DNA from 3 places in the Butyrivibrio sp. WCE2006 genome. Region 1 is predicted to be linked to each of the others. Evidence: predicted binding sites of a transcription regulator. Region 1 holds the regulator's gene; each other region holds the start of a gene.

Region 1 (3,776 bases):
CTCAGAAATAATATTCAGGGCATCAGCATCTAAAACCAATGGCAGCTTTGCATTTTCAAGAATGAACCTTAATATTTCTTTTCCGGCTTTTCCTTTACCGATACCTGGTCCGCAGACAATTGCACCAGCCCAGTCTATGGCCTTTATTAGAGTATCCTTTACTCTTTCAATATCAAGTTCATTCTCACTCTCAAAATCCTTTTCGGAATAAATATCAGTCATAGCTTCAGGAAGAAGCGTCTGTACGGCTGATAAATTAGTTTCTTCCGTAAACACACGTACCATTCCGGCACCGCTGCGCAAACAGCTCTCTGCAGCCATTATGCAGGCTCCGCTAATCCTCTTACTTCCGGCTGCTACCAGAACTTTTCCAAAGGAGCCTTTGTTCCCTGCAGGATTCCTCTTAGGAAGAATAAGCTTTGCTATCTGCGAGATATCGGGAATATCAACATATTTAAATCGTGGGAAGTCATTAAGAAAGCCATCCTCCGTGATTCCGACGTTGACGATATGGATTTCCCCGGCATGAGCTGCACCGGGATAAAAAGCCATACCCAGTTTCAGAAAACTGAATGTCACAGTCTCATCAGCCTGGATTGCTTCTCCCTGGACATGCCCTGTATCAGAATTTATTCCGGTGGGAATATCCGCCGATATCACGTGAGGGGCTTTTTCATCAAAATCCTCCCTGGCATAATTAATCTCACATACAGCAGATCTGTAATCTCCTTCTAAATCCCTTGAACATCCGATTCCGAGCATGGCGTCAACTATAACAGCACTATTCTTGATCTCAGAATTAATCCCTGCTATATCAAAATCGGAGACATCCACACCATAGGTCAGGGCTATTTTTAGTTGCTGTTCGCAGGCTTTTGTCCTTTTGGAACTTTTCTCATTGAGCTTATGATTTACCAGAATGATCTTTACCGGAATGTTATCCTGCTGCAAAATCCTGGCAGCAGCAATGCCGTCCCCACCGTTATTCCCACTGCCTGCAAAAATCAACACTCTTCCGCCTTGTGGGAGTGCGCGTTTTACATATTTGCATATAGAAAGTGCCGCCCTCTCCATCAGAACATCCTGCGGAATACCAAAGTGTTCAATCGTAGCATTGTCACATCTTTTCATTTCGGCGGCACTTACAACATATTTTGAATTTCGATCAATTATCGGTAAATTTATCATCGTCATATATTATCCCATCACGTTCCTTCATTCCCGGCTTAAGCATAGGATGCCGTCTCTCAGGATCATATTTCAGATCAAAGAGGTCTATAACCTCCGGTCCGAAGATATTGTGCATGTACGAATAAACACTGAAATTCTCGATTTCCTTTTCCTGCATTCTAATAACATTCTTTTTAAGTTGAACCCTGACTTGAGAGATCCAATCATCGATGGCAGTAATCTCGATTGTGTTGTCATGGATCCTCTTATAAAAAAGATCCATGGTCTCTACCATAAGGTCATAGTTTTTCTGATAGATTTCCCTGGGAAGCCCAAGCATCTCATCCTCGCACTCCTCAATTTTTTCATTACATTCATTGATAAGACGCTTATGGTCATCAATCTCAGCCTCAATCTTTTTTAGCTGTTTGGGATTTTTATCGGCATCATCCCTCAAAACGACAATTTCACCTAAAAGTTTTTTCTTAAGGCGCTTTACATCCTTAATTTTTTCTCTGGTCTTTTCCTGTTTAGCCACAAGCTTAATAAGCTCAGCTTCAATACCCTTTATCTTAGCGGTTTTCGGGCTTAATGCAAAAAGCTGTTGCCATTTTTCATCCTCGAAAAGAATAGGAACATCCTTCCCAACGAGGGCATCAGAATAGTTTTTGTCGTCTTTTGACATAGCATGTCCTCACGTTTTAACAACACTTACCGTTTGTGGGAATTCTCATATCTGTCTATACTATAGGACAACTTCATAAGTGAATCCGACAAATGAACATTTTCCACCTGAACATAAGGCGGAAGCTCTAAGTCAACATGAGCAAAATTCCATATAGCTTTTATTCCGCACTTAACAAGCTTGTCAGCCATCGGCACAGCCTGATCCTTAGGAATAGTCAGCACTGCAATCTCAATCTTGTTCGTTCTTACAAAGTCCTCAATCTCCTCAACAGGGCGGATCTCGATGTCACGTATCTTCTTCCCATGAAGCTCGGGATTAAGATCAAACGCACCTTTAAAAATAAATCCTCTGTTGAAAAAATTGTTGTAGCCTGAAAGTGCCTGACCTAAATGTCCGGCACCAATGATAATCAACGTATGTTCTCTTCCAAGTCCTAAAATCTTACCAATCTCCACATAGAGATATTCCACATTATATCCATAACCCTGCTGGCCAAAGCCCCCAAAGTTATTAAAATCCTGTCTGATCTGCGAAGCTGTCACCTTCATGATATCGCTTAATTCCTGGGATGAAATACGTGTAATTCCCTGATCCTTAAGTTCTCCAAGATATCTGAAATACCTTGGGAGTCTGCTTATAACAGCCTGAGAAATTTCTTTTCTCGCCATGATTCCTCCATATTCTGTTCTCCGAATTGTTTGTAATTTCATAATGATTGCATGGAAAATCAGATTAATTCTTGCATGATAAGTATCTTAACCATTGCATCATATATATATATAGCTCTGAAAATTCGGATATTATAATTATACTATCTGTTAAAATTTAGTCAATGTAAGAAATTGCATACGCAATAAGATTTAATTTTTATTTTAGATGATTGAAAATAACTTTCATCTCAGATGTATACTGGTAAAACTAACTTTCATAAAACGCCACATTTCGCTTTTCTTTAATAAGGATTTTATAGATTCTTTCGAATTAAACGCTATAATGAACCTAGCTTCTTATGGCGTTTTTTAAAGTTCCTTGTGTAAAGCAAATTAACAGAGGTAATAGGAATGGGAATGTCAATTGGCGGATTAGGCGGATACAATGTATACCAGGCACAGCCTATGAATATGGCCATCTCAAATAAGGCACCTGTTTCAGATGTCTACGACAAACATAAGGCTGTGGGCGATATCGCCACCGTGCCTCCTGTGGTCTATCCAAATGCCCAGGAAGTAAAGGTTGGTGAAATTGCAAGCTCCGACGGAAAAGAAGAAGCAATGAAGGTTAATAAACAATTTAACCAGATAGCTTCAAAATTTGGCAACACTACTGTTGGCTATGGACGTGACATGGCAGGTTATGCCTATGCTCAAGCCGGTAGCTCATTTGATGCTTTTGCTTGAAAATTACTAATTTAATAATTTAGCTTATATAAGTAATACATCAGAAGAGTAATACCCCGTGCACACTGCACGGGGTATTTTCAATTATTTTTATTCGCTGAGCTTGGCCCACTCATCATAAAGCGTATTGAGCCTTTCCTCATGGGCTGAAAGCTCATCAGAAAGCTTACGGACTTTTGCAAGGTCTGTTGCTACAGCCGTATCCAAAAGCTCTTCATTTATCTTTTCGTTTCTCTCTTCAAGCTTTGCTATTTCTTCTTCGCATTTTTTTAAGGCAGCTTCAAGCTTACGTTTCTTTGCAGCTTCTTCCTTTTGTGCCTTCCAGTCAGCCGCTCCCTTGCTGTTATCTGCCTGGCTCTGGGAGGCGGAACTTCCGGCGAGTTTTCCAAAGGATGTGCCTGCTGCAGCTGCCGAGGAATCCATTCCAATGCCTTTCTTTGCCACAACAGTATCACGGTTTTCTGAAAGAACTCTCTCTGTCTGCTCATCACAGTGAGCCAAATAATAATCGTAATTACCTA
Region 2 (3,776 bases), on a different contig from region 1:
CGGTTTCTTATCCGGCTTTTTTTGGAGGTAATGAACGTGACTAATCAGAAAAATTTTACAGAAGGAAAAATACTTGTACCGCTTCTTAAGTTTGCAGTGCCTGTACTATTGGCACTGTTTTTACAGTCACTTTATGGTGCTGTAGATCTTATGATTGTAGGTAAATTTGCTGATCCTGCCGACGTGTCAGGAGTATCGACCGGTTCTCAGATAATGATGACACTGACCAATCTTGTTAGCTCCTTATCTATGGGTATGACTGTGTTCCTGGGTCAGAAAATAGGTGAAAGAAAAGCTTCTGAGGGTGGAAAGATTGTAGCTAACGGAATAATGCTGTTTTTGTCTATAGGTCTTTTCCTTACGCTGTTCATATCACTGTTTGCGGGAAATCTCGCCAGCATAATGAATGCGCCGGAGGAGGCTTATGATCTTACAGTTTCATATATAAGGATATGCGGAGCAGGTAAGTATGACAGAGCTTTCAAAGGCCTAAGATATGCTATCGGAGTGTCATTTATATTTGCTGTATTTATGTTTTACAGCGCTTTTTATCACGGTGATATTTTGTCCGGGATATTTGCAAAAGATACAGAGGTCGTTGCAGCTTCCTGGGATTACCTTAAAGCCTATGCCATTGACTGCCTGTTTACATGCTTCCTTTTCTGCTTTATAGGATTTTTTAACGGAATGGAATATACTAGATTTGTCATGCTACAGGGAATTGTGGGAGCTTTTCTTGTGAGAATTCCGGTGTCATATATCATGAGTAAGCAGCAACCTGTATCGCTTTTTCATATAGGACTGGCAACACCATGCTCGACAATTACTCAGATTATTATGTGCTTTATCTGTCTGTTTGTCGTTAAAAGGAAGCTAAGTGGAATAAACACCGCCAAATAAAAAGGCAGCCAATTACAGTAGGAGTCTGAATTTATGGCTATATTGGACAGAAAAATAAAATATTTCATCTGCGTTGTGGAAAGCGGATCTTTTTCTGCTGCTGCTAAAGAGCTATACCTTTCACAGGCCAATCTTTCTAAGCAGATATCTTCTTTGGAGGCTGAGCTGGGCGTAAAACTTTTTGATAGAACAGGTTACAAGCCAAAGCTTACTGAGGCAGGCAGAATTCTTTATGACCGGGTTATTTCACTTCCTCAGATTGAAAGTGATATCTTATCAGATCTTATGAGCTATCGCCAAAGCGTGGTATCCGTGGGATTTACCGGAGTATCTGAAAACAGGGAGCTTGTGGAAGCAATAAAAATGTTCCAATATAAATATCCGGATATATCAATCAACCTTACACGGTATGATTTTTCCGGATCTGTAGATGCCCTTCTACAAAGTAAGATTGATATAAGCTTTGGACTTGAAGCCATATTTAATAAAAGCAGAGAACTCAATTATGACATCCTACATGGATATACCATATGTTTTCTCTGTAATAAAGAACATTCGTTAGCGAAACATCCTTATGTAACAGTAGAGGATATAAAAAAGGAACCTATTGTTATTCTCTCAAAAAAATACAATGAGGATTACTATAATGACTTCATGGAAGCCTGTAAGAAGGACGGATATAAACCTAACGTTAAAAAGAAGGTCGATTCTCTTGACGAACTTATCATGTCTGTAGTTCTTGGTGACGGAGCAGCCCTCTATGGTGATGATATACAGGAAAAGAGTATAAAGGCAGTTCCTATACTGGATACAGCCCACTCGCCTAACTATGTTGCTGCATATAAAAAAGAATCCATATCAGCTGCAGCCGGTGCCTTCCTAAGTTTTATAAAAGACTATTTCGAGACTCTATAACTATAAGTTATGGAGTCTCTTTGCTTTTTGGCGAGTATTTTCCTAAGAAATGTCTCTGTATAATGGTATCAGTTAAGTTGATAAATATTTATCACATGGCAAAAAAAGTTATATATGGAGGTTTCTATGAACAATTCAGCTATCTTTTCACCCTTTCAGATTGGCAAAATGACTGTCAAAAACCGTATAGAGTGTGCGCCTTACGGCAATGCACTTTTTAGAATGGATGGTGCTGCAGACAATAAACAGATGATGCATTTCAGGAATCTGGTTGCAGGCGGCGTAGGCATGGTCACTATCGGATCTGCCAACTGTAACCTGGAATATGGCCCGGCTCCTGTGCCATATATGCATAACCCTTTTCTGCTTAGCAGTTATAAAAATATGGTAGAGCTTGCTCATCAGTATGATGTAAAAATAGGCTGGGAACTGATAGGAGCAAAGGAGATGTTTATCCCTGCAGAGGTTCTGGTAAACACCTATACTATAGAAGATATTCACAATTATCAGAAAGGAATAATCGAGGGTGCAGTAAACGCACTAAGTATAGGTTCTGATTACATAATGATCCATGGCGGACATGGTGTGGTTGCAGCTGCGTTTTACAGGGAATCAACCAATAAGAGAACCGATGAATACGGCGGAAGCTTTGAGAACAGAACCAGAATTATCAGAGAAATACTTAAGGGCATCAGGGAAAAAGTCGGTGACAGGCTTGCCATCGAATACCGAATCTCCGGTGAGGAAATGCAGGAAGGCGGACTATCCGTTGATGATCAGATCAAATTTGCAAAGAGCATTGAAGAATATGTTGATATATTCAATATATCCAGAGGAGTGCTTGAAAACACAGAAGATCTTCCCTTTGTATTTCCAACAGTCTATGACAAAAGAAAAATAAATGTAGACAATGCTGCTAAATTCAAGGCTGAGCTCTCTACTCCAATAAGTGTGGTTGGTGGTAATAACATGTTTGTGGCAAATGAGATAATCGAATCCGGTTCTGCAGACATGGTGGCTCTTGTGAGACCTTTAATAGCAGATCCTGCCTGTGTAGATAAATTCAGATGTGGGAAAGAAGATGAAATAAGACCCTGCATCAGATGTAACAATTGTATAAACCAGACACATGGGAAACTCCATGATCTTAGGTGCACTGTAAATCCCCTCATTGGAAGAGAGGAATACTTTGGCAGAATAGATAAAAAGGTTGATACTAAAAAAGTGCTGATCGTTGGTGGAGGCCCTGCAGGAATGGAAGCTGCAAGGACTGCTTCCATGAGAGGACATTCAGTTATACTCTGTGAAAAAAGTGATGTACTTGGAGGAAACTTTATAAGAGCTGCAAAGGCTGATTTCAAGGAAGATTTAAAGAAATATCTGGAATGGTCTATAAGAACCATCTCTTCTGATAAGAACATTGATATTAGGATGAATACAGAAGTTACTGAGGAGCTCATAAGAAAAGAAAATCCAGATGTACTAATAATCGCTGTTGGAAGTAATCCGATAATCCCTGATTTCACAGCTACCGGAACAGAAAAGGTACAGTGGGTAGGAGATGCGACCAACGATTCAATAGGCGAGAATGTTGTTATTGCAGGAGGTGGTTTCACAGGACTTGAAGCAGCATTTGAGTATTCCATGCATGGAAAAAAAGTAACTGTAGTTGATATGATTCCGGAATCAATGCTTGGAAACGGTGCTTCTCTTATGAATAGTACTTCGCTTATGCAGAAGCTTGGTTCATATGGAGTTAAATTCATCTGTGAGAGTAAGGTTGAAGACGTGACCTCTGAGGGGATGATTATTTCCAATGCATCCGGTAAAGAAGTAATTCCTTGTGATAATGTTGTTCTTTCATTTGGTCAAAAGAAGAATACTGCTGTTGTTGAAGCACTTAAAAATATAGTCTGTGACACACGTATTATCGGTGACTGTTCTAATGTAGGCGGTACTTT
Region 3 (3,776 bases), on a different contig from region 1:
CTTTTCCTATAAGTTCCTCTGATACATTGTGTATTATGAACCATATCTGATCTCTTTCCTTTTGCTCCATCGGCTTATCAGTAGGATTATCTATATCATAACTTATGACCAGATATCTGTTTTCTTCATTATTACCTTCAATTGTATCAACTCCATAATTAAGTAACTTGATAAGCCTTGTTTCATTATCACTCTTGAATTTCCTGAATTCATTTTCCGACACCTCAAGACTATTAATTGCATTACTTATCCAACTCTCTATTCGTTGAAATTCATCGTTCTGCCCTGAATTCTCACCCATATCATGATCTTCCATAAACTCTATCAGGGATTCAATCGGCCTGTACTGAGCCCTCATCATATGAGTCAGTGCAATTCCGATAAGTAATAGCAGTCCGAATCCGTATACAATAACACCTATTATGAAAGGTTGAATTGAAGCTCTTGCAGTCTCTATATCATTAACAGCAACGAATTTAAGTCCATACTTTCCTATTTCATAGGAATACACGAGTTTTTTATCTATTATGCTCTGCCCATCTGATGAAAAACATTTTGAGATAAACTCATCGCTATATTCCTCATCACCAAAGGAAATATAATCTCCATCATCAGCAACAAGATACACCTTTTGTACGTCATTCAAGATACCGCGTATTTCATTTTTATCTAGTTTAATTAATAGTACTGCTTCCTGATTATCAAATGAATCTGCATACTGTGTAGACATTGAGTAATAAAGTTGCTTGTCATCTTTTACTCCAACAATTTTAAATTTGCTGTAAAGATCATCTTCAAATAATTTTTTATTAATATCAGCATCAATATCCAGACCAGAAATTACATGAATCCCCTTATCAAGATAAATGAATTCCCCCATGGTTAACGCAGAAGGACGGCCTCCCGGGAAAAACAGGAACATCTTTCCAAATGTTTTGTGAATTGCGCTATACTCATCCATAAGTTTTGACAGTTCAGATATTCTCATCCTGTCTTCTACTGTCTCATCATGCCTTTTAGCAGTCACCTTGATCATACTATTTGATATAAAAGTTTGAGCGCCAAGTACAACCTCCTCACAAACACTTTCCACTCCTGATGCCTTTTCTCTTACCAGTTTTTCCTGAAGATCTTTCTCTTTTGTATATAATTCATGTACCAGAAAAAAAGCTGAAGAAATCATTCCAATACCTGTAAGAAGAATGATTATCAGCCCAAATAATAGCCACCTCCTTAGAAGAGGTCGATGCTTCAGATATTTCGAAATTCGTTCAAGCATTTATTAACTCCCGGAAGAAATAGTTCATATAGCGAGCAGATTCCTAAAGATTTAGATTAAAAGAGAAAAATTTTCACAAACTCTCTGCTATCCTAATATTATAACCCATTTCAATTTCCAATGTATCTTCATAAATTGCTCTGTTTTAAGTTTTTTTAAGTTTTCTATCACTTTATCCATATTTTAAAGTATTTGTTAAATTTCTATTATTTTTGTTATTTTTCTAACAGAATATTGTATAATGTAGTGTATGGGCGTTTAGCTGATTATTACTTAACATCAGCTATCACAATAGAAAAAGAAAAGGAGTTAAAGAAATGGCAGAAATCAATTTAACACAGTACGGTATTACCGGAACAACTGAGATTGTTCACAACCCTTCTTATGAGCTTTTATACGAAGAAGAAATGAAGTCAGATCTTACAGGTTATGAAAAGGGTCAGGAGACTGAGCTTGGCGCCGTTAACGTAATGACTGGTATCTATACAGGACGTTCTCCTAAAGATAAATACATCGTTATGGATGCTAACTCTAAGGATACAGTTTGGTGGACATCTGAAGAATATAAGAATGATAACCACCCTATGACTGAAGAGACTTGGAATACAGTTAAGGAAATCGCTAAGAAAGAGCTTTGCGATAAGAGACTTTTCGTTGTTGACGCATTCTGCGGTGCAAACAAAGATTCTCGCATGGCAGTTCGTTTCATCGTTGAAGTAGCTTGGCAGGCACATTTCATTAAGAACATGTTCATCCAGCCTACAGATGAAGAACTCGCTGATTTCAAGCCTGATTTTGTAGTATATAATGCTTCAAAGGCAAAGGTTGAGAACTATAAGGAGCTTGGTCTTAATTCTGAGACTTGCGTAGCTTTCAATATCACAAGCCGTGAGCAGGTTATTATTAACACATGGTACGGCGGAGAGATGAAGAAGGGTATGTTCTCTATGATGAACTATTACCTTCCTCTTAAGGGCATGGCTTCCATGCACTGCTCAGCTAATACAGATATGGAAGGTAAGAACACTGCTATCTTCTTTGGTCTTTCCGGAACAGGTAAGACAACTCTTTCAACAGATCCTAAGAGACTTCTTATCGGTGATGACGAGCACGGTTGGGATGACAACGGTGTATTCAACTTTGAAGGTGGTTGCTATGCAAAGGTTATCGGCCTCGACAAGGATGCTGAGCCTGACATCTACAACGCAATCAAGAGAGATGCTCTTCTTGAGAACGTTACTGTAGCTGATGATGGTAAGATTGATTTTGATGATAAGAGCGTTACAGAGAATACTCGTGTTTCTTATCCTATCAACCACATTGATAATATTGTTCAGAAGGTTAATAAGATTTCTGCAGGTCCTGACGCTAAGAATGTTATCTTCCTTTCAGCTGATGCATTCGGTGTACTTCCTCCTGTATCAATTCTTACACCTGAGCAGACACAGTACTACTTCCTTTCAGGATTCACAGCTAAGCTTGCTGGTACAGAGCGTGGTATCACAGAGCCCACACCTACATTCTCAGCTTGCTTCGGCCAGGCATTCCTTGAGCTTCATCCTACAAAGTACGGTGAAGAACTTGTTAAGAAGATGCAGAAGTCTGGTGCTAAGGCATACCTTGTTAACACAGGTTGGAACGGCACAGGTAAGAGAATTTCCATCAAGGATACTCGTGGAATCATCGATGCAATCCTTAATGGCGATGTAAACAAGGCTGAGACAAAGAAGATCCCGATCTTCGATTTCGAAGTACCTACATCTCTTCCGGGTGTTGATCCTGCAATCCTTGATCCTCGTGATACTTATGCAGATGCTTCTGAATGGGAAGCTAAGGCTAAGGATCTTGCAGAGAGATTCACAAAGAACTTCAAGAAATATGAAGGCAACGATGCTGGTAAGGCTCTTGTAGCTGCTGGCCCTAAGCTTTAATATTATTTACTTATAACATAAGTAAGAATTCATAAGTTGCAAAATCCACTTGACCTGGTTACCTCGTCAAGTGGATTTTTTTGAACAGAAATCTTGTCTTAATTACCGTGTCTAATTGATTTTGGTTTCAGCAGAGATTTTGACTTTGTTACCTCCATCATATTGTTTTTTGAGTAAAAGCCTTGTCTTGGTTATCTTGTCAAATCGATTTTTGTTTAGACATAAATCTTGACCTGATCCCCTCCTCATATTATTTTTTGTTTTAGGCAGAATATTTGTCAACGTATTTTCAGGTCTTATACTAGACCTAGCATGGTTTTAATGACATCTAATGGAGCTTGTTGTAAGTAATAAAGTATCATCCATTTTTTCAGTCTTAAATTATAAGAAAACAACAAAAAATCTCTACCAAGCCCATCTAAAGAGAGCCTGATAGAGATTATTATATTTAATCTTGCTCAGGAATATCTATATATTTCACCTTAATCTTAGCCTTATGAAGACCGAGTGTCTCCATAGTAGAGCAATACTTATCAGCTAAGGTTACTACCCATGCCTCCCTGCAA

What was found. Region 1 encodes Rex, which represses fermentation and respiration genes when NADH is low (regulators of the CRP and FNR family bind a similar motif). Its sites were predicted from a motif close to ATTGTTAANTANTTAACAAT; they were not measured.
Region 2: T501_RS18285 (oxidoreductase) is a predicted target of Rex. The motif match lies at 1,892-1,911, and genes of this name have one in related genera.
Region 3: pckA (phosphoenolpyruvate carboxykinase (ATP)) is a predicted target of Rex. The motif match lies at 1,491-1,510, and genes of this name have one in related genera.

What each region holds. Positions count from the first base shown of each region.
Region 1 covers NZ_JNKH01000012.1:59,120-62,895, reverse strand. The annotation lists gene T501_RS09850 (NAD(P)H-hydrate dehydratase) at 1-1,194, opposite strand, end outside; gene T501_RS09845 (coiled-coil domain-containing protein) at 1,166-1,855, opposite strand; gene T501_RS09840 (redox-sensing transcriptional repressor Rex) at 1,882-2,526, opposite strand; gene T501_RS09835 (hypothetical protein) at 2,920-3,255, shown strand; gene T501_RS09830 (ABC-F family ATP-binding cassette domain-containing protein) at 3,346-3,776, opposite strand, start outside.
Region 2 covers NZ_JNKH01000055.1:15,306-19,081, forward strand. The annotation lists gene T501_RS18275 (MATE family efflux transporter) at 37-900, shown strand; gene T501_RS18280 (LysR family transcriptional regulator) at 934-1,815, shown strand; gene T501_RS18285 (oxidoreductase) at 1,942-3,776, shown strand, end outside.
Region 3 covers NZ_JNKH01000043.1:906-4,681, reverse strand. The annotation lists gene T501_RS17060 (helix-turn-helix domain-containing protein) at 1-1,279, opposite strand, end outside; gene pckA (phosphoenolpyruvate carboxykinase (ATP)) at 1,597-3,210, shown strand; gene T501_RS17050 (HD domain-containing protein) at 3,659-3,776, opposite strand, start outside.